DNA from 4 places in the Brucella pituitosa genome. Region 2 is predicted to be linked to each of the others. Evidence: predicted binding sites of a transcription regulator. Region 2 holds the regulator's gene; each other region holds the start of a gene.

Region 1 (7,921 bases), 570 kb from region 2:
GATCATCGGTCTTGAGCTCACGCAGCTTGGCTACCCATTTTGCCGGTTCCCAATAGGTAACGCGTGGGTCGGTCAGGCCTGCCACAGCGAGTATGCGCGGATAGGCTTGCGAACTGACATTATCGTAAGGCGAATAGGCTGCAATATTGCGATAATCAGCCTCAGAGTTGATCGGATTTCCCCATTCAGGCCATTCCGGCGGTGTGAGTGGCAATGTGTCATCAAGCATGGTGTTGAGCACATCGACAAACGGAACTTCCGCGATGATACCGCCAAAAGCATCTGGTGCCATATTGGCAATCGCGCCCATCAGCATGCCTCCAGCCGAGCCACCATGTGCGACGATACGGTCATGGCTTGTGAAGCCTTCTTTGACGAGATGCTTTGCTGCGGCGATGAAATCCGTGAACGTATTGATTTTTGTTTCACGTTTGCCGTTTTCGTACCAGGCGAAGCCTTTGTCTTTGCCGCCGCGAATATGTGCGATGGCATAGATGAAGCCACGATCAACAAGCGAAAGCCGCGATGTGCTGAAACTTGCCGGAATGGTGATACCATAAGAGCCGTAGCCGTAGAGCAGACACGGTGCAGAGCCATCGAGCTTCGTGTCCTTATGATAAATCAGCGAGACAGGAACCAGTTCGCCATCCGCGGCCGGCGCAAGGATACGACGTGTTAAATAGTCTTCGATATTGTGGCCAGAAGGCACTTCCTGCGTTTTAAGCAGAACGCGTTCGCGCGTGCGCATGTTATAGTCGAAGAGTTGCTCCGGCGTCGTCATCGAGGAATATGAGAACCGGATTACTTCGGTGTCGTATTCAGCACTGCCATGCAGGCCGAGAGAATAAGCTTCTTCATCAAATGCGATAGCATGTTGTTCGCCGGTTTTACGATCGTGAATAACAATGCGCGGCAAGCCATTATCCCGCTCCATCCAGATCAGATGATGTTTGAAAGCGCCATGCGAAAGGATAAGACGCCCTGGAACTTCAGCGACGACTTCCTCCCAGTTTTCCGGCTGCGGTGCAGATGCTGGAGCGCGCATGATCTTAAAGTCTTTGGCGCCATCGACATTGGTCAGAATGAAAAATTCATCGCCACCGGGCGCGAGGTCGTATTCAACACCAGTCTTGCGCTCCATGACGAGCTGAGGCTTTGCAGCCGGATCATTTGCAGGCAACAGCCAGCATTCAGAGGTTTCGTGGTCGTGAATATCTATGAAAACATAATCGTCGAGTGAAGAACCGCCAACGCCCAGGAAAAAGCCAGGATCCTGTTCTTCATAGATCAGCTTATCCTGCGCTTGATCTGTGCCGATCTCGTGATAGAAAACCTTTGAAGGTCGATGGTTTTCATCCAGCAAAGTATAAAAGAAACCTTTGCCGTTCGCGTCCCAGGTGCCACCTCCATTGGTGTCGGTGAGTATATCTCCAAGGTCTGACATGGAGTTTAACTCGCGAACTCTGAGTTTATAAAACTCTGATCCCTTGTCGTCGTAACCCCAGATCAAACGATTGTGATCGGGCGAGTGGTCAGCTGAAGCGAGGCGGAAGTAAGCCTTGCCTTCTGCTTCCTTGTCGCCGTCGAGGAGAATGGTTTCCGCACCGCCATCGCGTGGCGTGCGAATGAAATAAGGCTGCTCACCACCGGTTCGATAAGAAACGCCATAAGCAAACGGGCCGTCTTTTGACGGAATGGATGAATCGTCTTCCTTGATGCGACCGCGCATCTCAGCAAAAAGCTGCTTCTGGAGCGCATCCGTGTCCTGCATCAAAGCCGATTGATAGGCATTTTCAGCCTCCAGATGCGTGCGAATTTCAGGCGCGAGAACCGATGGATCTTTGAATACTTCCTGCCAGTTATCTGCGCGTAACCATGCATAATCATCGATGCGGGTAATACCGTGACGGGTATCCTTCGCTGGATGCTTCGGTGCTTTGGGGGGCTGAGGAAAATTGGTGTCGTGTGGCATGTAAAATCCAGTAAAAAGCAAATGAAATCAGTCCGAACCGTTGAAGAGGTCCGGACTGTAAGAGCTAAGTTATCAGTCCTGATCGAAGATCAATGCGTTTCCGTTCATGCAATAGCGGAGACCTGTTGGTGCTGGGCCGTCAGGGAAAACATGCCCCAGATGTGCATCGCAGTCGGAACAGCGAATTTCGGTGCGGGTCATGCCATAGGAATGATCTTCAAAGGCAGCCACGGCATCCGGTTCGATTGGTTGATAGAAGCTTGGCCATCCGGTCCCGGATTCGTATTTTGCTTCCGATTTATACAACGGGCGATCACAGCAAACGCAGCGATAAATACCATGCAGGGAACTGTCGAAGTTGGGGCTGGAGAATGCACGTTCAGTGCCATGCTGACGGGTGATCTGGTACTGGATCGGCGTAAGTTGCTCGCGCCATTCCGCATCAGTCTTTATAACCTTCAATGTGCGGGATTTATCGGCAGAGTTAGACATTTATATCTCCTCTCTTGTGCGAAGCCATGTGGATTGGACAGACGCACAGTGCAAATTAGGCATAAACTCTTCAATACACTACTAAATTGCTTGTGCATCTGAATGCCGGCATGTGCTCTATGGTTCGTAGCGATTATATAGTTGGTGGATAAGCCAAATGCGAGCTGATCTGAATGAAATATATTTTAATTATGCCTTTTTGCTGCCCGACTCCCTATTCAATGTCGCAATCAATAAATTGTGTTTGCAGTGGCGGTGGTAAATAGACTTGGCAGAAAAAAACTATTGCTTATGTGTGAGCTACAAATTAAGGAAGCGGCGGAAAAGAGATGCTCATCCCCCTATACTCGAGAATAAATGACAGAGCTGACAACAGCGCCGAATGCGTTTGGCTAGTTTGAATAGCGCTTCACGTTTTGTGTTTAAGTACACTGTATTTGCACATCCAAGAAGAATTCAATTCTGTTAATGTAATGTGGTTTGACAATTCTATTGCAAATGGCACTATTCATTGATACTTGCATCGCCGAATGAGTTGGGCAGGGCATAAGAATTTCGCGTAGACGGCAATCGGTTCTGAGAGCTGCAGTCTGCTTGAGCTAAAGCAAAGACAAAAAAAGGAAAAACAATGGAAAACCCTGAAATCTTCGACGAGAGCGCAGAATTGCTTCTCAGCCTTACTGCTGATGTTGTTGCTGCCTATGTCGGAAACAACTCCATTCGTGCGAGCGAACTACCTCTCCTGATTTCGGAAGTGCATTCTGCTTTCAAGCGTCACGTTGAGCGTGAAGAAGCTCCGGTCGTTGTTGAAAAGCCGAAGCCAGCAGTCAATCCTAAGAAGTCAGTTACTGACGATTATATCATCTGTCTGGAAGACGGTAAGAAGTTCAAGTCGCTTAAGCGTCACCTGATGACCCACTACAGCATGACCCCTGAACAGTACCGTGAAAAGTGGGATCTTGATCCTAACTATCCAATGGTTGCTCCTAACTATGCAGCAGCACGTTCGCGTCTTGCAAAGAAGATGGGCTTGGGCCGCAAGCCTAAGGACGCGTAATCGAATCTGATTCAATCAGATCGGCGCTCTGATTTTGGCCCGGAAAGCATGGATTTTCTACATGCGTTCCGGGCCATTATTTTATGCTTGTTCATTTTTTGTGGGCATTCGGCGTATATTCCTCCCGCCGAGGCGGTCGAATGCCTGTTTTAAGGCGATATGGCGGTTGAGATCATAACTCCAGTGACTGTTGACGCCTTTCAGACGTTCGCGTTCGATCAGCCGACCGAGCTTTGTCTGCGCCTGTATCCGCTCTGCTTCCGGTGCGTTTAATAACTTATCCATATCAATCCCGGCGATCATTTGCAGTGCCACGCGCTGCATCGCGCATATTCGCTCTTCTTTTCTCGCAGCCAGAAAATTTATGCTCGCTTCTTTCAGTGCAATTGCCCTCATTTTGATCCTCGTCAGTTTGTTGCGCGTTCTGTGAGAGGATCGCTCATGTTCGATGTTGTTGGATAAGATTCCTATTTAATATGATTGCAGTGGATATATGCCCCGCTTCACGTTGTAAAAAACTTATCCACGCTTGCAATTTTCTCACTATAAGAAGATATTCCTATTACGGTGAGGAAAGATGAATGTCTTTGGAACTAACAGATATCATCCATACCCGGGCTGAGGCTCTTGAGGTTTTAAAAGTGATCGCAACGCGACACGGACGAGCACTCAAGATCGATAATTCTGGTCGTGCGTTGGGGCGAAGGCGTCAGGAAAAAAGCGTGGAACTCTGTGACGCTCTGATTGATCTGTTGTCCGCATATTTTGCTGTTAGCGGTGCAGAACTGCGCTCGCCCTTGCGATGCAGAAGGGAGGTGGCGCAAGTCAGGCAGTTGGGGATGTACCTTGCACACACGTCGTTCGGAATGGTGATGAGCGAAGTCGCGGTCGGGTTTGCCCGGGATCGCACTACGGTCATGTATGCCTGCCATCTGGTGGAGGACAGGCGTGATGACGAAGATTACGATGCCATAGTTTCCAAGCTGGAAAAGATGGTCGGTCTGGGATTCTCTGCTTGGAGGATGGCAGCATGAGCGATGTGTTTTCGACTTCGGAAGCCAGAATCCTGCGCTTTCTTAAGCACGGTGGATGTGATGTTCAGGATTCTGTACGTGAAACGCACGTCTTGCTTGTGGGAGAGCAGGGAACAATCGCTGCAACGCGTGTAGAACTCGAGGCGATGCAGAAACGCGGCATTTTGCTCTGCGACGGGCAGCGGATAGTGATCTCTGGGGCTGCACGTAAGACTGCGAGTAAAAACATAAAAACTGCACGGAAGACGGAAACGGTCGAATTTGAGCATGGGGAAAGGATCGAAATCAATCCGTCTGAATCTCCTCTGGCCAAGCTTTATCGTCTGCGCAATGGCGATGGCGAGAGTTTTATTTCTGACGATGAATTTCGTGCAGGCGAGCGATTGCGCGCTGATTTTACACGCGGCTCCATGATGCCGTCAATTTCCGCGCGATGGGATGTCGGCATCCGTAACTCATCGCGGTCGGGCCCAGGCGGAATGGCCGAACTCACGGATATTGCGCTTGCAAGTCGGATGCGGGTTGAGCGAGCGCTGGAAGCAGTCGGACCGGAGTTGAGCGGTGTCCTGATCGATGTGTGTTGTTTTCTGAAAGGGCTTGAGACCGTAGAGCGGGAACGTCAGTGGCCGGTGCGGTCAGGAAAAATGCTGCTTAAGACAGGTCTCGCCATGCTGCACAGGCATTACAGTCCACAGGCACAAGAACGGCGATCTCCTGAGGTTTTGCATTGGGGTGCGACCGACTATCGACCAACTGCTCACCCAAATCAGAGCTGAATTAGAGCGTATCCCGAAAAGTGTGCAACGGTTTTTGGATAAGCTGCGCGGATTGACTGCATTGACCTATCCAGAAGTTTGAATAAGAAGACGTCAAATACCGGGGGTAAAAATGCAAAGCAGTCAGCAAAATCTGGAACGAGTTCTGTCAAAGCTGGAGGCGCGTGCAGGTGACGAACAGGTGTTCGGCACGGTCTATGCAGATGGAGCACGTGCTGAGGCTGATGCATCAGACAGACGCCTGAAAGAAGGGCGCTCGCTCGGCCCGCTCGACGGACGAATTGTTTCGATCAAGGATTTGTTCGATGTGAGAGGGGAGCCGACATTAGCGGGTTCCGTCATTCGCAAATCGGCTTTGCATGCGAATAACGACGCAGTCGTCGTTCAGAGGCTGAAAGACGCCGGTGCAGTCATTGTTGGCAAAACCCATATGACAGAGTTTGCTTTTACTGCGGTCGGATTAAACCCGCATTACGGCGTGCCGGGTAATGCGATTGATTCAAGCCGGGTTCCCGGTGGTTCCTCCTCGGGCGCTGCGGTTTCTGCGGCTGAAGGTACCAGCGAGATAGCAATCGGCTCCGATACGGGCGGCTCCATTCGCATCCCTGCGGCTCTGAATGGCTTGGTAGGCTTTAAACCAACCGCCCGTCGCATTCCGCTGGATGGCGCTTTTCCGCTGACGCCCGCTCTTGATTCAATCGGACCTTTGGCCAAAACGGTCGCCGACTGCATTCTCGCGGATGCTGTGATGGCGGGTGAAGCGCCGATTCTGCCAGAGGCAGCATCGTTAGGTGGACTGACTGTGGGATTGCCAAAAGGCCTGCTTTTGTCGGAGTTGGAACCAGAGGTAACTGCTGCATTCAACTCGGCAATTTCGGTTCTGACCGCAGCAGGCCTGCGGGTCGTTGAGCTGGAACTGGATGATCTCATTCTTCAACTGCGCGATGCGACGCGCATTGGTTCGATTGTAGGTATCGCAGCCAGTCGTATTCATGCCGAAACATGGCTCAAAGATCCAGACGCGAATGTCGATGACAGGGTAAAGCATACGCTTGCAAAGCGGTTGGGCGTCTCGGATGAGGACTTCGCAGCATTGATGCAGACGAGAACACGGCTCGCATATGAAATGGAACAACGGCTAACTGGCATTGATTTTTTTGTGACGCCGACAACGCCGATTGTTGCGCCAACAATTGCATCGGTCAGCGACAATTCTGCCGAATATGACCGCGTTGAGAGCCTATTGTTGCGAAATACGCAAATTGCCAATCAATTTGATCTTTGCAGCATAACGCTGCCGCTGCCTGTTACGGGGTTACCGGTCGGTCTGATGATGACGGCACGCCATGGAACCGACAGGCAATTGCTGTCCGCAGCACTGTCGGTTGAACGCTTGTTAGGCTGAAACTTTGAGCGCTTCGGCATCACGGCGAATACGCGCGACCATGGAACGCAAACCGTTGGAGCGCTGCGGTGTGAGATGCTCATCAAGTCCAAGCTTTTTGAGCACTTCCTCCGGATCAGACGATACGATTTCTGAAGCCTTACGACCTGAATAGAAGGCGAGCACGATTGCAACCAGACCGCGCACAATATGCGCATCAGAATCGCCCAGAAATTCAATAACCGGATCATCACCTTCATGCGGAATGGTCTTGAGCCACACTTGGCTGACACAGCCCTGCACTTTGTGAGCAGCATCGCGGGCATCGTCTGGATAGGCTGGTAATTCCTTGCCGAGATCAATCACATAACGATAGCGGTCTTCCCAATCGTCGAGAAATTCGAAGTCGGAGATGATGCTGTCGATGGTGGTAGTCATGATACTTGCCCGAAATCCATTTGGTATATGCGGCCTATATAGTGACAAAAGCCGCAAACGTCACGGAAAACCGTTAGTTCTTTGTAGGAATTGCGCTGGTTCGATAATGCTTAGGAATAATAGTTAGAGCGGTTCCGACGATTCAATCTTAGCTGGAACCGCTTTAAGCGTACGCAGTGCCACTGAGCGCGGTGTGGGAATCGGAACAATGTGTGACGAGCTTGATGTCGGCTCGGCTGGCAGCTCTTGTTTCGCGACAATGGGCACAACTGGATCAGATGATTGCTGTTTTGTGCCGAAACGGTCGCTCAGATATTCGAGTATGCCGCCGCTACGTTCGAGCATTCCACTTGCGGCGCTGGAAAGAAATGATGTTCCGTTCTCACAGAACGAAGGGTTGTTTACACAGAGCTTGCCGATTTCCAACGCTGTTTTGCCATTGGCCAATAGCTGATCAACGGAGTCGGGCTCGCCTTTGGCCTGAACCGAAGCCTTTTGAGGCGTTGTTTTTTCGTCCGCAGGAAAGAAGTGCGGCATTACCATGAATGCCAGCGACAGCCAGATTGCGGATTTGATGAGAAAACGGATCATTACGCTCGGGGTTTGTTGGCCGGGATTGGTGGGATCATTGTCCTCTCAATTTGAAAAGATTCCGTAACCAAGTGGTTAGAGCCTGTCAGGAGCGGTTGTCATAGGCGCGAGAGAGCCTCCAGCGTGTCGATATCCACCATCTGTTTACCATAGCGGAAAAACTCGGGCTCCGATCTG
Region 2 (7,921 bases):
GGTTCAGCACTTGCAGTCCTGCAAAAAGTTATCGCCGTGTCCAACGATAAACCGCTCTGACGGAGAGGATCAAACCATGTCCACCGACATTCTGCGGAAAATCGAAGCCTATAAGCTTGAAGAGATCGCTGCTGCCAAGGCTCGCCTTCCACTGGAAGAAGTAAAGGCACAAGCCAAGGATCAGCCTGCGACGCGCGGTTTCCTCAAAGCACTGGAAGCCAAGCGCGCTGCCAACAAGTTTGCGCTTATCGCCGAGATTAAAAAGGCAAGTCCATCGAAGGGGCTTATTCGCCCGGATTTCAATCCACCGGTACTGGCCAAGGCCTATGAAGATGGCGGTGCTGCCTGCCTTTCCGTACTGACCGATACGCCATCTTTTCAGGGTGCACCGGAATTTCTGACAGCTGCACGCAATGCATGCTCATTGCCCGCGCTACGCAAGGATTTCCTGTTCGATACCTATCAGGTCTATGAAGCGCGCAGTTGGGGTGCAGACTGCATTCTTATCATTCTTGCAAGTGTTGATGACGATCTTGCCAAGGCGCTTGAAGAAACCGCTTTCGAGCTCGGCATGGATACATTGATTGAAGTCCATGATGAAGAGGAAACGGAACGCGCACTCAAGCTTTCGTCGCGTCTCGTCGGCGTCAACAATCGCAACCTGCGTACATTTGAAGTCGACCTTGCGGTTTCCGAGCGGCTCGCAAAGATGGTGCCTTCGGATCGTCTGCTGGTCGGCGAAAGCGGCATCTTCACCCATGATGATTGTCTGCGTCTCGAAAAGTCGAATATCGGCACATTCCTCATCGGCGAAAGCCTGATGCGCAAAGAAGATGTTGCGTCTGCAACCCGCGAACTTCTGACCGGCAAGGCCTGAGATATGGCGGCCAAGCTCACCCATATCGACCAGACCGGCGCTGCCCACATGGTCGATGTCGGCGACAAGGCTGAAACCGAGCGTCAGGCCACAGCTGAAGGTGCTGTCAGGATGCAGCCCGAAACGCTGGCGCTCATTCTGGAAGGCAATGCAACCAAGGGTGACGTTATCGGTGCCGCGCGTCTCGCTGGTATCATGGCTGCGAAGAAAACGGCTGATCTTATCCCGCTTTGCCACCCGCTGATGCTGACCAGAGTGTCGGTCGATATCGAGCCTGATCAGATGCTTCCCGGTTTGCGTGTTCGTGCCACGGCAAAGCTTAAAGGCCGTACCGGCGTAGAAATGGAAGCACTGACTGCCGTATCCGTCACCTGCCTGACCATTTATGACATGGCGAAGGCTGTCGATCGCCATATGGAGATCACCGACATCCGCGTTTCGGCAAAAAGCGGCGGCAAGTCAGGTGACTGGAAAGCCTGATATCCAGACGAGAGGAAACCATATGTCCCTTCTCCCGGTCGATGAAGCCCTTGCCCGCATCCTGAGCACCGCCGAGCCGCATGATTTTGAGCAGGTTGCACTTGCTTCCGCAGGCGGCCGCGTTGTTGCTGAGCAGGTCATAGCAAAACTACGCCAACCACCATTCGATTGTTCGGCCATGGACGGCTATGCGCTCATCGCGCCTCAGAACATCGAATATCCGATTGAGCTTACAGTGATCGGCGAATCGGCAGCGGGTAAGCGATTTGATGGCCAGCTCAACGAAGGCGAAGCCGTGCGCATCTTCACAGGCGCACCCATACCGGTCGGCGCTGACTGCATCGTCATTCAGGAAGACACCGAACGTTCCGGTGACAAGCTGACAGTCCAACATGGGCTTGATAAAGGCCGTCACATCCGCCGCGCGGGTCTCGACTTTGCACCCGGTGACACCGTTCTTCCAGTTGGGCGGGAACTTGACGCCCCGGCACTGTCTCTTGCCGCTGCCAGCGGCAATGCAATGATTTCCGTTTTCAGGCAGCCCCGAATTGCCATTCTCGCCACTGGCGATGAACTCGTCCCGCCCGGAGCACTCCCCGGTCCTGATCAGATTGTAGCCTCCAATAGTTTGGGAATAGCTGAAATTGTGCGCCGCGCAGGTGGCAAGCCCGAAGACATGGGCATTATCGTTGACGATCCGACAAAGATCGAATCAGCGATCAGCCAGGTGCTCGACGATGGCATCGATATTCTCGTCACTATCGGCGGCGCGTCCGTTGGTGATCGTGATTACGTGCATGGCGCGTTGAAGAACTGCGGTGTCGATCTCGATTTCTGGAAAATCGCCATGCGTCCCGGTAAACCGTTGATGTATGGTCGCAAGAGCATTTCAGGCAAAACGGTCCACGTCATCGGCCTGCCAGGCAACCCCGTTTCCAGCCTTGTTTGCAGCCTCGTATTTCTACGCCCATTGGTAGCCAAACTATCCGGCACGGATCTGACTGCAGATATTCGTCCCGCAAAGCTTGGTCAGGCAATGAATGCGAATGATCACCGGCGCGATTTTGTTCGGGCAACAGTCGAACAGGATGCTGACGGAACATTGATCGCAACGCCTTTTCCTATCCAGGATTCATCAATGCTTTCCGCCTTGGTTCGATCCGATGCGCTGCTGGTCAGAGATGAAAACGCACCCGCTTCATTGACCGGTGACGCCTGCATAATATTGATGCTGTAACGAACGCATCCAATTCCGCCAGTCCGTTAATCATTTTAAAACCATTGCAGAACAAGACTGGAACATATAGTGTTCGTTCTGGTTTTGTTTTTATTTGATTCTGGTCTGGAGGGTGTAGCGCATGTTGACCCGTAAACAGCACGAGCTTCTGCTGTTCATTCATGAACGTCTGAAAGAGACGGGCATTCCTCCGTCTTTCGACGAGATGAAAGAGGCTCTTGATTTAGCCTCGAAATCGGGCATTCATCGGCTCATCACAGCGCTGGAAGAACGCGGCTTCATCCGCAGGCTTCCAAATCGCGCCCGCGCACTGGAAGTGCTCCGTTTGCCGGATTCCATTGCTCCCGGACTGAATTCGCAAAAGAAATTTGCGCCAAGCGTTATCGAAGGCAGTCTCGGCAAGGCGCCACCTGCCCCTACGCCTATTCGCCCAGCTCCGGCGACTGCGAATGACGATGTATCGACCATGGTGTCCATCCCTGTGATGGGACGTATCGCTGCTGGTGTACCAATCTCGGCGATCCAGAATCAGACCCATTCGCTCAGCCTTCCGCCAGAAATGATTGGCGCAGGCGAACACTACGCGCTTGAGGTCAAGGGCGATTCGATGATCGAAGCCGGAATTTTCGATGGTGATACTGTCATCATCAAGCGCGGCGACACAGCCAATCCAGGTGAAATCATCGTTGCTCTGGTGGATGACGAAGAAGCGACACTGAAACGTTTCCGCCGCAAAGGCGCTTCCATTGCGCTCGAAGCTGCAAATCCAGCCTATGAGACGCGGATATTCGGTCCTGACCGAGTTCGTGTTCAGGGCAAGCTGATCGGTTTGATCCGGCGCTATTAGAGCGCATCCCGAAAAGTGTGAAACGGTTTTCGGACAAAGATGCGCTTTAAAAAAATATTTAGAGCGCCGATCTGATCCAATCAGATCGGCGCTCTAAATCATTGCGAGAGATCAGAGCCTGTCGCATTTTCTGTTCCGGCTTTCTTCTTGTATTCCCGATCGGGCAGACCGCGCGCTGCTCGTGAGTAGAGGCGATAGAGATGCCAGGGGCGTGTGGGCGCATCGACGGAAAAGTCCAGTTTGTCCGCATAGTCTTCGATATTGCGAGGCATTGCAGGCGCGAAACGATAAGTCTCGCGCTCGCTGACCGGCTCTCGCTCCGGAGACTTTGCCTGAACCATTTTGTCTGCGCTTAGTTTTTGCCCTAACCTTATTTCAAGAGTTCCTTTTAGGGCCAGTTCCTGCCTGTCAACGACGAGCGAGCCTGACCGCTCACAGCTTAGTTTTTTTCCGGCAATAGCAAGAACAACAATATCGCCTACATTACAGGCAATCTCGCGCATATCTTCCTGCGCAGTATAGGCCAGCATTCGACCATCCCTGAGAGGAATGGTACAGAGCCCATCTTCGCAGAGAAAAGCACGCTCATCAGCGGCAACCGATTGTTTCTTCACTATGTGCGGAGGAACAAAGGCTTCAACCAGATAGGCCGTCTGCCAGTTCTGCGCTGTGAACTGCGGTGGCCTGTTGCGGTTAACCGCGAAATTGCCATCAGATAGTCGCACGGCCACAAACTTGGCATCTTCGCTGATAAGGATATCCGGCATCGGCATCCGTATGAAAGCGATCAGACCCATCACAATAAATGGAAGCGCCATTAACCGCAGTCGCGTTGTGAACGTAACCGCAACGACAAGAGCTACCGTCCAGAGGATGAGCGTTGCGACCGGCATGACACCGGGATTACCGTCGGGTGAAAGGCTGGCAACAAACTCAGCAATGTGTCGCACGAGCAAAACGCCAAATCCCATGACTTGCAATGGCAACCAATCAAGTTGCAGCGGCATCAACAACAGGCTCAAAACTGCGAATGGCATTACCAGTATCGAAATGACCGGCAAGGCCAGCACATTGCCGACAAGGCCCAAAGGGGCGGTGTTGTTGAAATGATAAGCCGCAAAAATCCCGCTGGCCACCCCTGCTACAATGGACGTCGCAGCCGTGGCTATTGCTGGCATAAATATTTTTGACAAAGGCCCACGCGATGAGGCTTGGCGATTCTCTGCGCCTGACTGTCTTATGGCTTTTCTTTCACTCCACCAGGCGAAAGCCGCGATCAGCCCTGCTGTCGCCGAGAACGACATTTGGAAGCTTGGGCCCAATATCTCGTGCGGGGAGATTGCGATCATCGCAATTGCTGAAATCGCCAGATTACGCATGCTGATCGCCGCTCTGTCAGCCAGAAGCGCGCAAAGCATTACGGCAATCATCACGTAGCTGCGCTGTGCCGCCACATCGGCCCCAGACATAGCAAGATAGAACGTACAACTGAGCAACGAAAGAAAAGCTGCATATTTCTTAACCGAATATCGTGCGCTGAATGCCGGAAACAGGGCAAACAACGACCGCAACGACATCATGACCACCCCGGCTGCCAACACCATATGCAGGCCTGAAATCGACAAGATATGCGCGAGCCCAGCCTTGCGCAGATGTTCATTGGTCTCTTCACTGATCCCTGCCCGCTCACCTGCGATCAGTGCGGCCGCAACGCTGCCGTCTTCACCGGACAGCACCTCTGCAATCCGCTCGGAAACATGTACGCGTAACTGGGCGATAGAGCCGGAAATTTTGGCAACTATGTCGCTCGGCCCGGGCACTTCCACACTCTTCGGCGTCCCCAGAAAAAAGCCATTTGCACCGATACCGCCAAAATAAGCGTGAAAGCCAAAATCGTAGTTTCCCGGTCGTACCGGGCCTGATGCCACACGCAGACGTGCAAAACCGTTCAGGCCACTCCCAATCGTCGTTTGCGCCGGAATATCACGCGCAGTAATCCGGATGCGCTGTGGGGCAAAACGAAGCTTGGGCCTCTGCGTTTCAATAAGGTCGAGCGTGACGCGCCAGCTACCATTATCCCGATATTCGAGAGCGACAACCCGACCCGTAACGCGGGTTGCCACTTCAGAGCCAAGCATCTGGGTTCCACGTCGCTCCGTTTCGATCTTTCCCGCAATCATTCCCAGCTGGAGTGCTATCACGAGCGTCAATAGCTGTGACGGCAGGAAATGCCCACGAGACAGAAGACGAATAAAGACGGATACCCCAAGAACCGAAGTAAGTTGCAGCCATGCAGGTTCGACCGACACTGTGAAATAGATAATTGCCCCGATACCCATAAAGATAGGAAACAGCAGGAAAAGCATTCCTCTGCCGATTTCCCGCGTCATGGCTGCAGCAAAACTCTGCCGGACAACAGACGCCAGTTCCTTCAGCCGCTCGGATGCTGTTCGTTGTTTTAGTGGCAGTACTGGCGGCGGATCTTCTGTTGGTTTATAAGGCGGCCATGGTTCGGGTAGTAAGGAACGTGCAAGACCGCCGGGCATGTCTTTGACGAACGCCCGTTCATTGATCTCCCGCGTTTCGCTTGTGCCCGTCATGCCCCCGCCTGACTGCAAAAGTGTCCCCCGCTAATCTAAAGAAGAATACCGGATTAGCGCGAAAGAACCTTCAAGCCCTTGCGCGCTGTGCTGCCTATGGTACATGAACGCCAGCCAAAATCGAGAGGGTTCCCGCATCGAGAATCCTTGCCGCCCGTAGACTGAGTACAATCGGGCGCTACATATTCAAAATTCCGCCTCGCACTGCGCGTCCGCTGCAGCCCAACGAGGCCTGTTATAGTGGAGCTGTCATGTCGAAACCGGTCGTAACCCGTTTTGCCCCTTCGCCCACGGGTTTCCTACATATTGGCGGAGCCCGGACCGCCCTGTTCAATTGGCTTTATGCCAAGCATAGTGGCGGCAAGATGCTGCTGCGCATCGAAGATACAGACCGCGAGCGCTCCACGGATGCTGCAACGGCGGCTATCCTTGATGGCCTTACATGGCTTGGTCTTGATTGGGACGGCGATGCCATCTCCCAGTTCGAACGCGCGCCACGCCATCGCGAAGTAGCAGAAGAACTGGTCGCCAAGGGCAAGGCTTATTATTGCTATGCCACGCCAGCCGAACTCGAAGATATGCGCGAAAAGGCACGTGCCGAAGGCCGTCCACCACGTTATGATGGTCGCTGGCGCGACCGTGATCCATCCGAAGCACCGGAAGGTGTGAAGCCGGTCATCCGAATCAAAGCACCGCAGGAAGGCGAAACCCTTGTTCGCGATGCCGTTCAGGGTGATGTTCGCTTCCCGAACAAGGATCTGGATGATTTCATCATCCTTCGCTCCGACGGTACGCCAACCTATATGCACGCCGTCGTCGTCGATGATCATGATATGGGCGTCACCCACATTATCCGCGGCGATGATCACCTGACCAACGCCGCGCGTCAGACCGTGATTTACGATGCAATGGGCTGGGACGTCCCCCAGATGTCGCATATTCCGCTCATTCACGGCGCGGATGGTGCAAAGCTCTCCAAGCGCCACGGCGCACTTGGCGTTGATGCCTATCGCGCGATGGGTTATCTGCCGGAAGCTCTGCGCAACTATCTGGTTCGTCTTGGCTGGAGCCATGGCGACGACGAAATCATGTCGACCGAACAGATGATCGAGTGGTTTGACGTCAAGGATATCAACAAAGGTGCGGCACGTTTTGACTTCCAGAAGCTGGAAGCCATCAACGGCCTCTATATGCGCGCCAGCGGCGACAAGGCACTATTCGATGCTCTGATCGCCGTATTGCCGGAAATCGAAGGCGGCAAAGAACTGGAAGCCTCTCTCGACGACAAGGGTCGCGCGCAGCTGCTTACAGCAATGCCGGGCCTTAAAGATCGTGCGAAGACACTGGTGGAGCTTGCTGATGGTGCGAAGTTTATCTTCGCAAAGCGCCCGCTTGTATTTGATGAGAAGGCCGCATCTCTGCTTAACGACGAAGGTCGCGAAGTTCTGAAAGCTGTCCTTCCGCATTTGGAATCAGTCAGCGAATGGACCGTAGACGCGCTTGATGCGGCAGTTCGCGCCCATGCAGAAACAGTAGGCCTGAAGCTTGGCAAGGTAGCACAACCACTGCGCGCTGCCCTTACAGGTCGAGCTACATCTCCGGGTGTATTCGACGTACTGTTTGTGCTCGGCCGTGAAGAGTCACTTGCACGCATAAAAGATCAAATCGTTTGAACTGTTAGCATTCACGCTGACGTGACAAAACGGACTTAATTAGACCAAATTACGCATTGCATCGCAAAATCATTGGGATAGTTTGGCGGGCGAAATCGTTTGGATAATGCGTTGAAAAATAGGTTTCCCGCGAAAGTGGGAAACCTATAGAAGTTGAGAAGACAAGTTATAGAGACGATTGAAATTTCAGCCACCACATGGGCGGCA
Region 3 (7,921 bases), on a different replicon from region 2:
AAACCAAACGCCGTCAGAACCACCTCGATTACATCGTAGATGTTGCCAATATCGGCTATTGGACCCGTGATATGAAGACCGGCAACGTCACGGGTTCAGCTGAATGCCGTCGCATTTTTGGGTTCGAGGAAAGCGAACATATCCATTTTGACCAGATCATCGACATGGTGGTGCTGGAAGACAGAATGGCAGTGCTGCAGCAAACTGAAGAGGCCTTCGCGACCGGCGAACCCTATTCCATGGAATATCGGATCGTAAACAGAGCCGGCGAAACCATATGGGTGGAAACACGCGCAAAAGCTCTGCTCGGTGAAAACCCGACATTGCTTGGCGTAATGTTGGATGTCACTGAACGCAAGCAAACCGAAGCCGACAAAGCCCTCGTAACCCGCGAGATTTCTCATCGCTTCAAGAATTCGATGGCGATGGTGCAATCCATTGCTAACCAGACATTGCGCAATGCCAGCAATTCTGAGCAGGCAAGTCAGCTCTTCAACGAGCGTCTGCATGCGCTCGCCCAAGCACATGATATGTTGCTTCAGGAAGACTGGGGCGGCGCGACCATCACGCAAATATCCAATATGGCGCTGGCTCCGTTCAACAGAACATTCGGCAACCGCATCCGCATGAGCGGCCCTTCGTTGTTCGTGAGTGACCGCGTGACAGTGTCACTTTCACTGGGGCTATATGAGCTTGCGACCAACGCCGTCAAATATGGCGCTCTATCCAATGAACACGGCAGCATCGATTTCAACTGGGACGTCGTCGATGATCAGGGTCAAAAGAAATTCCAGATGCGCTGGATAGAAACAAACGGACCGTCTGTCACGCGCCCGTCACACCGTGGTTTCGGCCAGCGCTTGTTACGCCTTGTGTTGGCGGAAGAACTGAAAGCACGATGCGATATTGATTTCGCCGCTTCAGGTCTGAAAATCAATGTTCTGGCACCGATCACCTCCGACGTGTTTCCTGGGTTCGACCACAAGATGAAATCAGGTCAATTGATCGCCTGAGTTTGCTCGACGGCAATGCACAGAGGCATTTTGCCATCTGGCAGAGGCGCAGAAAAAGCGCCATATGCTGCTATCATGAACGATAGCTCCTCCCCCCATTTCACCGCCCGCACGGACGAACCATTATCCTCCACGCGCGATACAGCATCCGGTGGAACGCATTTCCTGCCTCTGACTGCGGATGCTCCGGCAGTTGAATGGCTGATTGCTGAGGGATTGACCGATTATGAAGAGGCGCTTGCCTTCATGGAAGCGCGCGTTCAGGCCATTCGCGAAGGTACGGCAAATGAGCTTGTCTGGCTCGTTGAGCACCCTTCGCTTTATACGGCTGGCACGAGTGCCCATGCAGAAGATCTGCTGACACCTGATCGTTTTCCGGTCTTTAACACCGGGCGTGGCGGCGAATACACCTATCATGGTCCCGGCCAGCGCGTGGCTTATATCATGCTCGACCTCAAACGACGCCGTGAAGATGTGCGCGCGTTTGTAACGGCGCTTGAACAATGGATCGTCGAGACGCTTGCGCAATTCAACATCAGGGGTGAACGACGCGCAGATCGCGTTGGCGTATGGGTTGTGCGCCCTGAAAAGCCGCCACTTGCCAATGGCGGCATGTGCGAAGACAAGATCGCGGCTATCGGCATTCGGCTGCGTCGCTGGGTCAGTTTCCACGGCATTGCAATCAATGTCGAGCCGGAACTCGAACATTTCGGCGGCATCGTTCCTTGTGGCATCGCCGAATATGGCGTTACCAGTCTGGTCGATCTGGGGCTTCCAGTGACGATGGGCGACGTGGATGTCGCACTCGGCAAGGCCTTCGAAAGCGTTTTCGGCCCTCGTCAGACAAAGGGAAATTAGAGCATTTCTGATGATTCAACTTAATCCGGAAATGATCTAGACGGACTTCACGCGCCTCTCACGCATGAAGACATAGAAGCCCGATCCGACGATGATAAAGATGCCGAACCATTTCGACGGCGTTGGAAAATCACCGAAGACAATCAGTCCGACCAGCACTGCATTGACGATTTCAAGATACTGGAATGGCGCAAGCATCGATGCGGGCGCAAGCTTGAACGCCTGCACGACCAGCAGATGACTGACGGTGCCAATCGTGCCAAGCAGAAGCAACAACAACCATGGTTGCGGGCTGTGCGGCAGCGCGAAAGTCAGATCCTCGACGCCGATCGCCGTGCCAAGCACCATAGCCAGACCTGCAAGAAAAGCACCGCCGATGCCTGCATAGAGTTGCATGACGACAGGGCTTTCCTTAGCGCCATATTTGCGATTCAGGATCAGATAGATTGCAAAGGTGACAGCGGTCGCCAAGGGCAGCAGTGATACCGCCCCGAAAATCTCAAAGCTCGGCTGGATGACGATCATCGTACCGATCAGCCCGATGCCGACGGCACTAAAACGGCGCCAGCCAACCTTTTCTTTCAGAAACACAGCAGAAAGCAGCGTCAGGATCAGTGGTTCGGCGAAGAACACCGCCATGGCATCGGCCAGGGGCATATATTTGACCGCCGTGAAAAAGCATGTGCCACCAAACCCCATCAGGGCACCGCGAACCAGATTGCCGGTAAGATGCGTCGTGCGCAAAGCTGTGAAGCCGCCCATGATAATCAACACCAGAAACATCAGCACGGACTGGATGAAAAATCGCATAAAGGTGACTGTTGCAGGCGGCATATTATCCATCATGGCAAGCCACTTGCCGATGGCATCCATAAGCGGCAGCAGCAACACCGAGAGCACCATGATTGCCATGCCCTTTACATGCGCTTCTACGCCAACTGTCGCACTGCCCTGCATTTCACCACTCGCAATTTTCTCACCACGCATTGCGCTTACGCGAATGGACTCTTCGTTTCCATCTTAATCAGCCTCAGAAAAGCGTGCGGTTTGACTTTCGCCATGTTTCTGGTGCAAATCCCGTTGCGGACGAATAAAACCCTTTGATAAAGCCCGGCAAAAGCAGAACGTAAGGCGAACTTTAGTCGCCTTTCGTGAATTCCCGTGGCATCATCTATATGATTCGCAGACAGACTATTTTCGGCTTAAGCGTGCATGACGCTGCCCTCGTAGATTCAGACAGAAAGCTTTTCGGACAAAGATGGACGATAACGATCTCTTTTCCAGAGTAGTCAACAATGCCCGCGAACGGGTGCAGGAGCGACAGTCTGAAAAGGCTCCCGCCCCTCGACCTGTTGCGCAGCCGGCAGCGACACCGTTGCCATCTGCCTCAAAACCTGCGCCTGTTGCTACCAAGGCACCACCCGTCTCGTCGGGAAGCGATGATTATAACGCGTCATCCATTCGTGTCCTTGAAGGCTTGGAGCCGGTCCGTTTGCGCCCCGGCATGTATATTGGCGGCACGGACGAAAAGGCTCTGCATCACCTTTTTGCTGAAGTCATCGATAACTCGATGGACGAAGCGGTTGCAGGCCACGCCAACTTCATTGAAGTCAGTCTCGATGCAGAAGGTTTCCTGACTGTTAGCGACAATGGTCGCGGTATTCCGGTGGATGAGCACCCGCAGGTTCCGGGAAAATCCACGCTTGAAGTCATCATGACAAAGCTACATGCGGGCGGCAAGTTTGACGGCAAAGCCTATGAAACCTCCGGCGGTCTGCATGGCGTGGGTGTTTCGGTGGTCAACGCCCTTTCCGATGTTCTGGAAGTCGAAGTCGCACGCAATCGCCGCCTCTATCGCCAGCGTTTTTCGCGTGGCATTCCGCAGGGTGGTCTGGAAGATGCAGGCGAGGTGCATAACCGTCGCGGCACGCGTGTCCGCTTCCATCCAGACCCGGATATTTTTGGCAAAAGCGCCCATTTCGATCCGCACCGGCTTTATCGCATGGCGCGGTCGAAAGCCTATCTGTTTGGCGGCGTGGAAATCCGCTGGAGCTGCGACCCGGCTCTTCTCGACCCGAAAAAAGAAACGCCCGAAAAGGCCGTATTCCATTTCCCAGGTGGCCTGAAAGATTATCTTTCTGCGTCGCTGGGTAAAGAACATCAGGTTACGCGCGAGATTTTTGCAGGCCGCACTGAAAAACAAGGCGGGCATGGTGCAGTTGAATGGGCTGTATCGTGGTATGGCGGCGACGGCTTCGTCAACTCCTACTGTAATACGATCCCGACCGGCGATGGCGGCACGCACGAAGCAGGCTTACGCATTGCTTTGACCCGTGGCCTGAAAGCCTATGCAGAGTTGACCAACAACAAACGCGCTTCAATCATCACCACCGATGACGTGATGATTTCAGCGGCTGCCATGATGTCGGTTTTCATTCGCGAACCTGAATTCGTCGGACAGACCAAAGACAAGCTTGCGACTGTTGAGGCGCAGCGTATCGTGGAAAATGTCATCCGCGATCCGTTTGACCACTGGCTTACAGCTTCGCCACAGGAAGCTTCACGCTTGCTCGACTGGGTTGTCGATCGTGCGGAAGAGCGCCTGCGCCGTCGTCAGGAAAAGGAAACTGTCCGCAAAAGTGCTACGCGCAAGCTGCGCCTTCCCGGCAAGCTTGCCGACTGTACGCAGAACGCGGCGGCTGGTGCCGAACTATTCATCGTCGAGGGTGACTCGGCCGGTGGTTCGGCGAAACAGGCGCGCAATCGCTCCAATCAGGCGATCCTGCCACTGCGCGGCAAAATTCTGAACGTAGCGAGTGCAGGCCGCGAAAAGCTGACCGCAAACCAGCAGATTGCCGATCTCGTGCAGGCACTTGGTAGCGGTACGCGCAAGAATTATCGCGAAGATGACCTTCGCTATGATCGCGTCATCGTCATGACCGATGCTGACGTGGATGGCGCACATATCGCATCGCTTCTGATTACATTCTTCTATCAGGAGATGCCGGACCTCATTCGTAACGGCCATCTCTATCTCGCCGTACCGCCGCTTTATCGTTTGAGCCAAGGCGGTAAAGTCGCTTATGCGCGCGATGATGCGCATAAGGACGAATTGCTTCGCACGCTGTTCACCGGACGCGGCAAGATTGAAATCGGTCGCTTCAAAGGTCTTGGCGAGATGCGCGCTGAGCAGCTCAAAGAAACGACCATGGATCCCAAGAAACGCACGCTTCTGCGGGTACACGTCGATGAAGACTATATTGATGAGACGCGCAACACGGTCGATGATCTGATGGGCACAAAGCCGGAAGCCCGCTTCCGCTTCATTCAGGATCGTGCGGCCTTCGTGGAAGAGCTCGACATCTGATCGGGTTCAATCGGAGCAATACGTGAAAATACAGACGGCAACTCATCAACGATGAGCTGCCGTTTCTCTGTAAAAAGATCAACTTTTCACATCAATCCCAAGCCTGCTCTCAATCTCTTCGGTGGATTCTTTAACAAAAAACGTGAGGTCCGTGCTCAACGTTACGATGCGGGTTCCCATCCCATATGCGTTATAGGAAAGAACGTGGTTGAAATTCACCGCAACCCGTTCGCCACTGACATCCGTAAGCATGATCCACATGTGCCCCTCCTCCTGAAAATAGTTGCTATAGAAGAGGATAGGAGCGCGTCTTGAAATGGCAATGCCCGCTTAGAGCGTGTCGCATTTTATCATATCCATGTGACACGCTTTAAGTCATTGTTTTCAAGCATGTCTTTATCCCAAAACCGGTTCCCACTTTTGGGCGACATGCTTTAGAGCTTTACCTGCATTCTGACTTTATCGACATTGCAGCCAAAGCTCTCGGACCATTCTTCGCTGCGGTGATAGGTCCTGAACCCTGCTTTTTCATAAAGCCCGATTGCTGGAAAATTATCGGCATGAGTGCCGATTTCGGCTTCCGCAAAACCATCGAGAACAATCTGTGCCATCAGCGCGCCAAGCAATGCGCCACCCAATCCCTGGCCATGATGGGCGGGATTAACCCAGAGATCGGAAATATAATTGGAACGCGGGACGCGTGCGCCCCAACCGCAAATCTCACCGTCTAGCGATGCTACCAGAACGCCATCTGCATTCTCGTTCAGATCACGCAGGAATTTCGCTTTAAGCACAGACCGACTTTCATCCGTCAGCTCAATGTCTCGCGCCGCAGTTTGCCATGCACGAACGGCTAGTTCAGCCATAAAAACAAACTCGCCGGACATTTCTGCCCGGCGAATGAGAACTTCAGATTCTACCACCATTTCTTCGGGGTAAAGCGTCCGGCTGCCTGCTCGATCGCACTGGCTGCCTGGAACAAGGTTTCTTCCTCAAACGGACGACCAATCAGCTGCAAGCCAAGCGGCAGGCCCTGATCGTTAAGACCCGCAGGAACAGCAATGCCCGGCAGACCGGCCATGTTGAGCGTAATGGTGAAGATGTCGTTGAGATACATCTTGACCGGATCGTTCGCCAGTTCCTTGTCGCCAATGCTGAACGCAGCAGACGGCGTTACAGGTGTCAGGATTGCATGAACGCCGCTTGCAAAGACATTTTCAAAGTCTTTCTTGATCAGCGTGCGAACCTTCTGCGCGCGCAGATAATAGGCGTCGTAATAGCCAGCCGACAGAACATAGGTTCCGGTCAGGATACGGCGCTTCACTTCCTTGCCAAAGCCTGCGGCGCGGCTCTGTTCGTACATATCGGCAATATCTTTGCCCGGTACGCGCAGACCGTAGCGCACACCGTCATATCGTGCGAGGTTGGACGAAGCTTCTGCAGGCGCAACGATATAATAGGCGGCAAGTGCGTATTTGGTGTGCGGCAGCGAAACATCGACGATTTCTGCACCCGCATCTTTCAGATATTGGACGCCCTTCTGCCAGAGCGCTTCGATTTCCTCCGGCATACCATCCATGCGATATTCGTTCGGAATACCGATCTTGAGACCCTTCAGGGACTTGCCGATAGCTGCTTCGTAATCCGGCACCGGCAGATCAACCGAGGTCGTATCTTTCAGATCAAGCGATGCCATGGACCTGAGCAGGATCGCTGCGTCGCGCACATCGCGCGCAATCGGGCCAGCCTGATCAAGCGACGATGCATAAGCAACTGTGCCCCAGCGCGAAACGCGGCCATAGGTCGGCTTGATGCCGACAGTGCCGGTGAAAGCTGCGGGCTGGCGGATCGAGCCGCCCGTATCGGTTGCCGTAGCGCCTGCGCAAAGATGCGCCGCAACTGCTGCCGACGAACCACCCGAAGAGCCGCCCGGCACCAGATCGACGTCCGAGCCATTCGCACGCCATGGGTTTTTCACAGGACCGTAATAGGAGCTTTCATTGGACGAGCCCATGGCAAATTCGTCCATGTTGAGCTTGCCCAGCATGACAGCGCCGTCTGCCCAGAGATTGGCTGTTACGGTCGATTCATATTCCGGCTTGAAGCCATCAAGAACATGCGAACAAGCCTGCGTGTGAACGCCCTTGGTCGCAAACAGATCTTTCACGCCAAGCGGAATACCTTCGAGCGCACCGGCTTTGCCTTCAGCGATACGCGCATCGGAAGCCTTTGCCATTTCGCGCGCCTTTTCAGGCGTCACAGCGACATAGGCATTGAGCTTGTCATTGGCGGAATCAATAGCCGCAATATAGGCATCTGTGAGTTCAGTCGCGGTAAATGCCTTGGCCTTCAGCTTGTCGCGCGCTTCGGCAATGGTCAGTGCGGTCAGTTCGCTCATCGTCAAATCCTGTAAAGTCACGCCTCAACGAGACGCTTTTCAAAAAAGGCGCTGTATTCGGAGTCCGGATAATCCAGAACCACACCACAGCGCACAAAACCCGAATTCTCATAAAGCCGCCAGGCGCCATCGAAGCCGGGGCCAGTGCCCGTTTCAAGGACCAAACGCGAAATGCCCCTGGCTCTTGCCAGCTCGACAATCGCGTCGACAAGAAGTGAACCGACACGCTTGCCGCGGACTTCCGGGCGAGTGAACATGCGCTTGAGTTCACCCACACCGTTGTCA
Region 4 (7,921 bases), 580 kb from region 2:
CCCACGCTTGGGTTTTCAGCAAAAGCAGCACCGGCGCTTAGAGCGAGAGCAGCAGCAGCAAGAACAAACTTATTCATTTTCTATCTCCTTAGTCTGATGGGCGACGTTCTATGCGTCGTCCTCATGCATCTCAAATGGGTGACAGTGGGGGAAAGTTCCAGTCACGAAAGTGTTTTCTTAATCACACATTTGTGCACCCAACTTTTCAACAATTGTCAAAAAAATGGAAAAATATATACTAAAAACAAATTGTTAGTTCATATATCAGCATTCACAGAACTGTTATATGGGTATTTTTGTTCATTTTTCGCGAACAGACTGTTTGCATTCACTGTATAATAATAGCGAACAATGAGGCTCATTGGCGACAATTATGCAGCTGATAGTTTCATCCTCGCTATGATCTGCAAATCAGAAAACAGGTGTTCAATGCGCACACTGCCGCTGCAAGAGGCGATCTATCAGAACGCATCTCGAAAAGTGCGGCACGGTTTTAGGACTACGGTGTGCTTAACGCAAAAAGATAGAACGCCAATCTGATCCAACCAGATCGGCGCTCTGAACATCTCCATCAGAGATAACTGACCTCAAGTCTCGCTCGGGGCCTCAGGCCAACATTAATTGTTGGCTACAGCCACAGAACGCCCGGCTATCGAAACCCACTGGCCAGAATTGCCCGGCGATTGCATCTTGATGTAACGATAGGACGTCTGCTCCACCGGCAACACTTCCCCGCGCATATTGTCAAGAATGTAATCGCCGTGATCCGTCCGAACAGTCAGCACGATATGCGGCTCACTCCCCTGCACCATCGTAATAAGAAGCTGTGACGGGCTGATGCCACGTGACATGAGCTTGGCGCGCTTCAAAAGCACATAATCTTCGCAGTCGCCTTTACCATTCCTTGGGAGGGTCCAGTAATCGCGTTTGCCATAATTATCCTGATCGGAAACCGGCTTGACGGCAGCATTCACGGATGCATTGACTTTTTGCAGCATTTGCATGCGTTCAGGCGTCAATTTCATTGGCGAAAGCGCACGATGAGCACCACAGTCTCGTGGTGTTCGCTTACAATAATCAAGATGACCGTAGGGAATACTCGTAATCCCGCCCGCTTCACTCCATTGTGCTGCCTTGGCCGGGACCAGCGTCGCCCCGGATAAGGCCATTATACCTGCTGCCGCAGAAATCAGTGAACGCATGACGGATTCCCATTACTAAAAATCACCTAGAAAAACTTCTCTAGTGACAATTCCCCGATGACCGGCCCGTTTTCCGGGTCTCGTTATCAACCTTTTTTTAACTAACGATGACAAAGCCCCCTTGGTCAAGGAAATTTCATTCCCGAATTGCAACGAATTGAGAAAAGCCGCGATTAACGTCGGTGCGCAGTGTTTACCCAGTTATGGGATTGTTGTTTCATCTGGGCGCTTCTCGATCTAATCTCAGGCCCATACGATTCTCAGAATAAAGCTGTGTCATCATGAGCCTGCCTACCAATCCTGCCGAAAACCTTGCCGCTCTCATTCGCTGCCCGTCGGTTACGCCCGCTGAAGGCGGCGCGCTGACGGCACTTGAAGGCATGCTTGCACCGATGGGCTTTTCCATCCAGCGCCCGGTCTTCACCGATGAAGGCACGCCAGACATTGAAAACCTCTATGCGCGCAAGTCGGGCAATGGCGCTCATTTGATGTTTGCTGGCCACACTGATGTTGTGCCTCCAGGCGATGAAGCCGACTGGAAGCATCCGCCCTTCTCGGCAGCCATTGAAGACGGCATTATGTATGGTCGCGGCGCTGTCGACATGAAAGGTGGTATTGCCTGCTTTGTCGCAGCCGTTGCACGTCATGTCGAAAAGCATGGTAGCCTTAAGGGCAGTGTCTCCTTCCTCATCACCGGTGACGAGGAAGGCCCAGCGATCAATGGCACCGAGAAGCTTCTGAAATGGGCCAAAGAGCGTGGCGAAAGCTGGGATGCGTCACTCGTTGGCGAACCAACAAATCCCAACGCACTTGGCGATATGATCAAGATCGGACGTCGTGGTTCGATTTCCGGCATCATTACGGTCCACGGTGTGCAGGGTCACGCCGCCTATCCGCACCTGGCGGAGAACCCGGTTCGTGGCATCACCACACTCGTCGACAGCTTGCTCTACCCCGCCTTTGATGAAGGCACAGCAGATTTTCAGGCGAGCAATCTGGAGGTGACAACCGTCGATGTCGGTAACAAGGCCACCAATGTTATTGCCAATAAGGCAAGCGCTTCCTTCAATATCCGCTTCAACGATACTTGGACCGCAGACAGCCTGAAGGCCGAGATCGTCTCGCGCCTCGAAAAGGCCTCACGCAATGACCGCCTACGCCCGGGCCGCGAAACGCCGATCAACTACGAACTGGTCTGGCGCGAAAATCCGAGCCATGTCTTTTTGACCCGTGACGAGAAGCTGATCGGCACACTGACTTCATCTGTTGAAGCGGTCACAGGCAAGCGCCCCAATCTCTCGACGTCGGGCGGCACATCCGATGCGCGCTTCATCAAGGACTACTGTCCAGTTGTCGAGTTTGGCCTTGTCGGACAGACCATGCACATGGTTGACGAACGTGTCGCGGTTGCTGATCTTGAAGGCCTCACACAGATTTACGAACGTTTCATCGCTGATTTCTTTGGATAAGGAACTTCATGCCCAGTCTGGATGATATTTTCAGATATTTCACGGGCGTCTGGAAGATGATGCTTGGCCGTAAAGACGGCCTTGCATACCTTGATATCTCTGCAGAAGATTTCTGGGCATCTTTCTATGCGATAGTCATCGCCCTGCCTCCGCTTTTGGCAACATGGGTCGCCTATGCGGCCGATCTGACTGCCGGTCGCGATGAAGCAGGCCTGCGCCTTGCAATCGTCATCCGCGCAGCATTCGTCGACCTTTCTGCATGGGTGATACCGCTTGTCGTTATTGGGATATTAGCCCAACGGATAGGCATTTCAAAACGTTACGCAGCCTATGTCATTGCAACCAACTGGGGGAGCGCTCTGCTGTCCTGGCTTTTCGCACCAATCACACTGCTGCAACTGTTCTTTCCGGGCTATCTCGATGTTGCAACGCTGTTTGCGATCGTGCTGTTCGCTGTATCGGTCATATTGAGCTATCGGCTCACATTCATCGTGCTGCAACGCCCGCACGCCTATGTCGCACCGTTCTTTGCCTGCGTTTTTTTTGGTTCACTGTTCATTACAGTGTTCCTGCAACAGCTTTTTGGTATAGGGCTTAGCGCGCAGACTTTTTAAAACGGAAACGCGTAATCAACGCCAATCAGATAAAGACCATAAGGCGGGGCGACCTGACCGCAAGCTTTGCGGTCTCTGGCTTCCAAAGCAGCCTGTAAATCATCTGCCGTCCAGCGGCCAACGCCCACTTCCATCAGGCTTCCTGCAAAGGATCGCACCTGATTATGCAGGAACGAGCGGGCAGAAACGCGCATTTCGACATAGTCGCCATTGCGTGTGATATCGAGCCTGTCGAGTGTCTTGACCGGGCTTTTTGCCTGACATTGCGTTGCGCGAAATGTCGTAAAGTCATGTTCACCCAGAAGCCGCTTTGCAGCTTCATGCATCGCTTCATGATCAAGGCGCTTCTGCACCCACCACACACGCTGATAATCTATGGCCAGCGGCGCACGGCGATTGTGAATGCGATAAAGATAGTGGCGGGCACGCGCCGAGAAACGCGCATCAAAAGCATCCGTTGTCTTTTCGACATTGAGAATGCTGATGCGTTCATCGGCCATCACCAGATGCGCATTAAGCGCATCACGCACTTTCGCAGCACCCCAATCCTTTGTCAGATCGACATGAATGACCTGCGCGCTCGCATGAACGCCTGCATCGGTGCGGCCTGCCGCACTCAATGTCAGATCTTCACCGCAGAATTTCTTGAACGCCTGTTCGATGGCGTTCTGAACTGCATGACCGTTTTCCTGCCGCTGCCAGCCGACATAGGGCGTGCCGTCATATTCGACAGTGATTTTATAACGAGGCACCGCTCAGAGAACCTTCGTCACTGTCGCACCGCGCAGAAATTCCTGCGCAGGCAAAGGCTTTCCGCCTGAACGTTGTAGCGTTACGAGCCGCACAGCAGCCTCTCCGCACGCAATCGTCAGGCGATCATCAAGTATAGTTCCCGGCACAGTTCCCGGAGCGCCGCTTCCCTCGCCCAATGTGGAGCGCTGAAGTTTGACACGTTCAACGACACCGTTGATTTCCATCTCGCACCAGGCGCCTGGAAATGGCGAGATGCCGCGGATCGTATTGTGAACGTCTTTCGCAGGCTTCGACCAGTCGATACGCGCCTCGGCCTTGTCGATCTTGGCGGCATAGGTCACGCCCTCTTCGGCCTGCGGCTGAAGTGTGAGACTTTCACGCTCAAGCGCACCGAGTGCACGCACCATCAGATCGGCGCCGATCATGCTGAGACGATCATGCAGCTCGCCTGCTGTCATGTCCGGCGTAATTGCAACTTTTTCGGCCATGGCGACAGGACCCGTATCAAGCCCTGCATCCATTTTCATGATCATCATGCCGGTTTCTGTATCACCAGACATAATCGCGCGCTGAATAGGAGCCGCACCACGCCAGCGCGGAAGAAGCGACGCATGACCGTTGTAACATCCAAGGCGCGGCGCATCGAGAATGGCCTGTGGCAGCAGCAGGCCATAGGCCACCACGATTGCCACATCCGCTTCGAGGCTTGCAAAGACGTTCTGCTCTTCCGCGCTTTTCAGGCTTTTCGGTGTGAAAACAGGAATGCCGAACTCCTCAGCTTTTTCGTGCACCGGCGACTTGGTCAATTCCAGTCCGCGACGACCTGCCGGGCGCGGCGGCTGCGAATAAACCGCAACAACTTCATAGCCCTGTCCGATGATGGCTGTGAGGATTGGCACGGAGAAATCCGGCGTCCCCATAAAGACGATCCGCATCACAAAGCCCTGTTTGACGCACGCTGGCTGGCGAGCTTCTTGAACTTCTTGATGACCATATCGCGTTTCAGCTTGGAGATATGATCAATGAACAGCACGCCATTGAGATGGTCGATTTCATGCTGCAAACAGGTTGCCATCAGCCCATCGGCATCCATCGATTGCGGCTTGCCGTCCGCATCGAAATAATTGACCTTGATGGTCGCAGGCCGCTCCACTTCCGCATAATAATCCGGGATCGAAAGACAGCCTTCTTCATAGACGCTGCGCTCGTCAGACGAGGCAACAATCTCGGGATTGATGAAGACATGCGGAGCCTTCGCCTCATCTTCCTTGGCAAGGTCGATGACCAGCATGCGCAAGGGTTCGCCCACCTGAATGGCGGCAAGACCAATGCCCGGCGCATCATACATCGTGTCGAACATGTCGCCGGCAAATTTGCGCAATTGATCATCAAAGCGCTCGACGGGCTTGGACAGTTCACGAAGAACGGGATCAGGAAGAATAATAAGCGGTTTTATAGACATGAGTTTCACGTAATCGCTCGCAAAAGAATCGTCAATTGTAACTTGTAAAATGTTCCCGTTTTGATCTCATCATTGCAATACGAATCAGCTAAGCTGGATAAATGGAAAATCAGAATCTGTTGAATGAGCCGCTCCTGCAGCTTGGTGCCACCTCTCTCACGCTGGGAGATATCCTCCTTGCGGGCATTGTCGTGCTGGTCCTTTGCCTCGCCATTTTCCTCATTGCGGCAGCGCGCTCAGCCCGTCTTCGAGCGGTGGCCGAAGCGCAGGCAGAAGATCGTGCGCGGGACGCCGAATATCGCATGGCCGAGATTCTGAAAGCACAGTCCGAGATGCAGGGCCGCATGCAGACCATGGCCGAAGTGTTTGGTTCGCGGCAGGCAGAACTTAATCAGTCGATCCGTGAACGGCTCGACGGCATGACGCATCGCATCGGCCAGACGATGACCGAGCAGACCCGTTCGACCCATGAAAATCTTGCAAAGTTGCAGGAGCGCCTTGCGGTCATCGACACGGCGCAAAACAACATCCAGTCGCTTGCAGGTCAGGTCGTGCAGTTGCAGGCGATCCTTGCCAACAAGCAGACGCGCGGTGCCTTCGGCCAGTCGCGCATGGAAGCGATCATTGCCGATGGTCTGCCGCAGGGCGCTTACGAATTTCAGGCTACACTCTCCAACGGCACGCGCCCCGATTGCCTTGTTAAAATGCCAAACAACGCGCCTTCACTGGTTATCGATGCGAAATTCCCGCTTGAAGCATGGAACTCCATGCGCGAAACTGAAGCGCCGGAAGCGCGCAAAACAGCCGTTGCGCAGTTCCGCCGCGATATGGAAGTGCATATCAAGGACGTTTCCGACAAATATCTGATTACCGGCGAAACACAGGACACGGCTTTCCTGTTCGTGCCATCGGAATCCATTTTTGCCGATATTCATGAGCATTATGAAGCACTGATCCAGCGCGCGCACCGGGCGCGGATCGTCATAGTCTCGCCATCGCTCCTGATGCTGTCCATTCAGGTTATTCAGGCGATCTTGAAAGATGCCCGTATGCGCGAACAGGCACATGTCATTCAGGGTGAAGTGATCCGCCTGATGGAAGATGTGGGCCGCCTTGATGAGCGTGTGCGCAAGCTGCAAACCCATTTCGTGCAGGCCAACAAGGATATTGACGACATTCTGGTGTCTTCCAATAAGGTCACCAAGCGCGGTGCGAAGATCGAAGCGCTTGAGTTCGGCCCCGCACCTACAGAAGAGTCTCAGCGCCCAGCCCGCCAGCCAGAAGGCGCCCCCACCCAAATGCACCTGCGCGTGGTGGATGAGGATTAAAAGCTACCAAAACAAAGAAGCCCGCAAGTTGCGGGCTTTGTCTTATTCAGGTTTTGACGTCCTGTCAGAGTGACCAAGATCGCGATCAGGCCAGACCAGATCGCGCACGCGTTGCTTCAATACCTTGGCTTCTGGAAAACCACCGTCGCGCTTGCGTTCCCAGATAAGCTCTTCGTTGCCATCGGGCATATGAACGCGAATTTCAAACACCCCGCCTGTACCAGGCCGCAGCGCCACTTCCGCCAAATCCTGCCCAAATGTCTGCAGCAACTCCTGCGTCAGCCATGCCGCCCGCAGCATCCAGTTACATTGCGTGCAGTAGGTGATGGAAATGCGAGGGCGATCAAGCAATGTAGCAGCCTCCTTAGTTTTTCAGCAATGGGTCTAAATTACATTAGAGTTTACTAAAGTACTTCAAAATAATCTCAAATATTACTCTTTAATAAGTAAAACTTTCTCCTATATTTTTATAGTTAACCTTAAACGGAGCTGCCATGCCCAATTTTGGAATTTCTGCGTTTCTAAGAATCTTACACTTAAACGAAAAGCCTCAGAAGAGTGCAGTTCGAGAACGTTTGACCCCACGCGAAGGTGGGTATGACTTTCATGGAAGCGTTCGGAGGCTATGCACAGAATTAGCTCTGAATAACAGTGATCCTATAGAGGTCATTGAGAGCTTAAAAAATATAAAAAAAGAAGCTGAGCGAGATTCGGCGCGTACTGGCCTTCAGACTTTCATCAAATGGAAAAAAGAAAACACCAGCAAATTTGGACTGGCAAATAATGTAATTTACAGCAGTCCCAAAACGCTCTTTAAAATAACATTCAAGCCAAATTTTAGCCTAATTAATAATGATCACGTGACTGCTGTTCATATCTGGAATACTAAAAAACCGGTGCTGAATGATCATATTGTAAGAGCAACTCTATCTCTCTTTCCCCAATTATATCCAGCGAATGAGCCCGACGATCTCGCTATTCTTTGTTTGCGATCAAAGCGCCTAATTAGGTTAGGCCAGCCCTCCAGTAAAATAGAAGAACTTGGAACTCTACTAGTCAATAAAATTGATAAGGTAATCGCTGATATTAACGA

What was found. The regulator LexA, encoded in region 2, represses DNA repair genes until DNA is damaged. The targets are predictions, from matches to a motif close to TGTTCNNNNTGTGTTCNG.
Positions count from the first base shown of each region.
Region 1: the regulator LexA is predicted to act here: its motif matches at 3,931-3,948, upstream of ACSME1_RS10070 (cytoplasmic protein).
Region 3: the regulator LexA is predicted to act here: its motif matches at 2,992-3,009, upstream of parE (DNA topoisomerase IV subunit B).
Region 4: the regulator LexA is predicted to act here: its motif matches at 5,551-5,568, upstream of def (peptide deformylase).

Region 1 covers NZ_OZ264092.1:2,090,620-2,098,540, forward strand. The annotation lists gene ACSME1_RS10055 (S9 family peptidase) at 1-1,972, opposite strand, end outside; gene msrB (peptide-methionine (R)-S-oxide reductase MsrB) at 2,045-2,464, opposite strand; gene ACSME1_RS10065 (MucR family transcriptional regulator) at 3,093-3,521, shown strand; gene ACSME1_RS10070 (cytoplasmic protein) at 3,603-3,917, opposite strand; gene ACSME1_RS10075 (helix-turn-helix domain-containing protein) at 4,109-4,555, shown strand; gene ACSME1_RS10080 (DUF6456 domain-containing protein) at 4,552-5,331, shown strand; gene ACSME1_RS10085 (amidase) at 5,444-6,736, shown strand; gene ACSME1_RS10090 (SufE family protein) at 6,728-7,153, opposite strand; gene ACSME1_RS10095 (hypothetical protein) at 7,277-7,744, opposite strand.
Region 2 covers NZ_OZ264092.1:314,983-322,903, forward strand. The annotation lists gene trpD (anthranilate phosphoribosyltransferase) at 1-60, shown strand, start outside; gene trpC (indole-3-glycerol phosphate synthase TrpC) at 77-877, shown strand; gene moaC (cyclic pyranopterin monophosphate synthase MoaC) at 881-1,357, shown strand; gene ACSME1_RS01495 (molybdopterin molybdotransferase MoeA) at 1,380-2,594, shown strand; gene lexA (transcriptional repressor LexA) at 2,716-3,441, shown strand; gene ACSME1_RS01505 (ComEC/Rec2 family competence protein) at 3,540-6,041, opposite strand; gene gltX (glutamate--tRNA ligase) at 6,293-7,714, shown strand.
Region 3 covers NZ_OZ264093.1:1,014,511-1,022,431, reverse strand. The annotation lists gene ACSME1_RS15930 (HWE histidine kinase domain-containing protein) at 1-1,013, shown strand, start outside; gene lipB (lipoyl(octanoyl) transferase LipB) at 1,044-1,871, shown strand; gene ACSME1_RS15920 (DMT family transporter) at 1,908-2,828, opposite strand; gene parE (DNA topoisomerase IV subunit B) at 3,130-5,238, shown strand; gene ACSME1_RS15910 (hypothetical protein) at 5,317-5,499, opposite strand; gene ACSME1_RS15905 (GNAT family N-acetyltransferase) at 5,673-6,164, opposite strand; gene gatA (Asp-tRNA(Asn)/Glu-tRNA(Gln) amidotransferase subunit GatA) at 6,155-7,636, opposite strand; gene ACSME1_RS15895 (GNAT family N-acetyltransferase) at 7,654-7,921, opposite strand, start outside.
Region 4 covers NZ_OZ264092.1:897,734-905,654, forward strand. The annotation lists gene ACSME1_RS04310 (hypothetical protein) at 1-77, opposite strand, end outside; gene ACSME1_RS04315 (transglutaminase-like cysteine peptidase) at 618-1,169, opposite strand; gene dapE (succinyl-diaminopimelate desuccinylase) at 1,484-2,671, shown strand; gene ACSME1_RS04325 (hypothetical protein) at 2,680-3,285, shown strand; gene truA (tRNA pseudouridine(38-40) synthase TruA) at 3,282-4,037, opposite strand; gene fmt (methionyl-tRNA formyltransferase) at 4,041-4,973, opposite strand; gene def (peptide deformylase) at 4,973-5,500, opposite strand; gene ACSME1_RS04345 (DNA recombination protein RmuC) at 5,602-6,828, shown strand; gene ACSME1_RS04350 (SelT/SelW/SelH family protein) at 6,871-7,128, opposite strand; gene ACSME1_RS04355 (hypothetical protein) at 7,323-7,921, shown strand, end outside.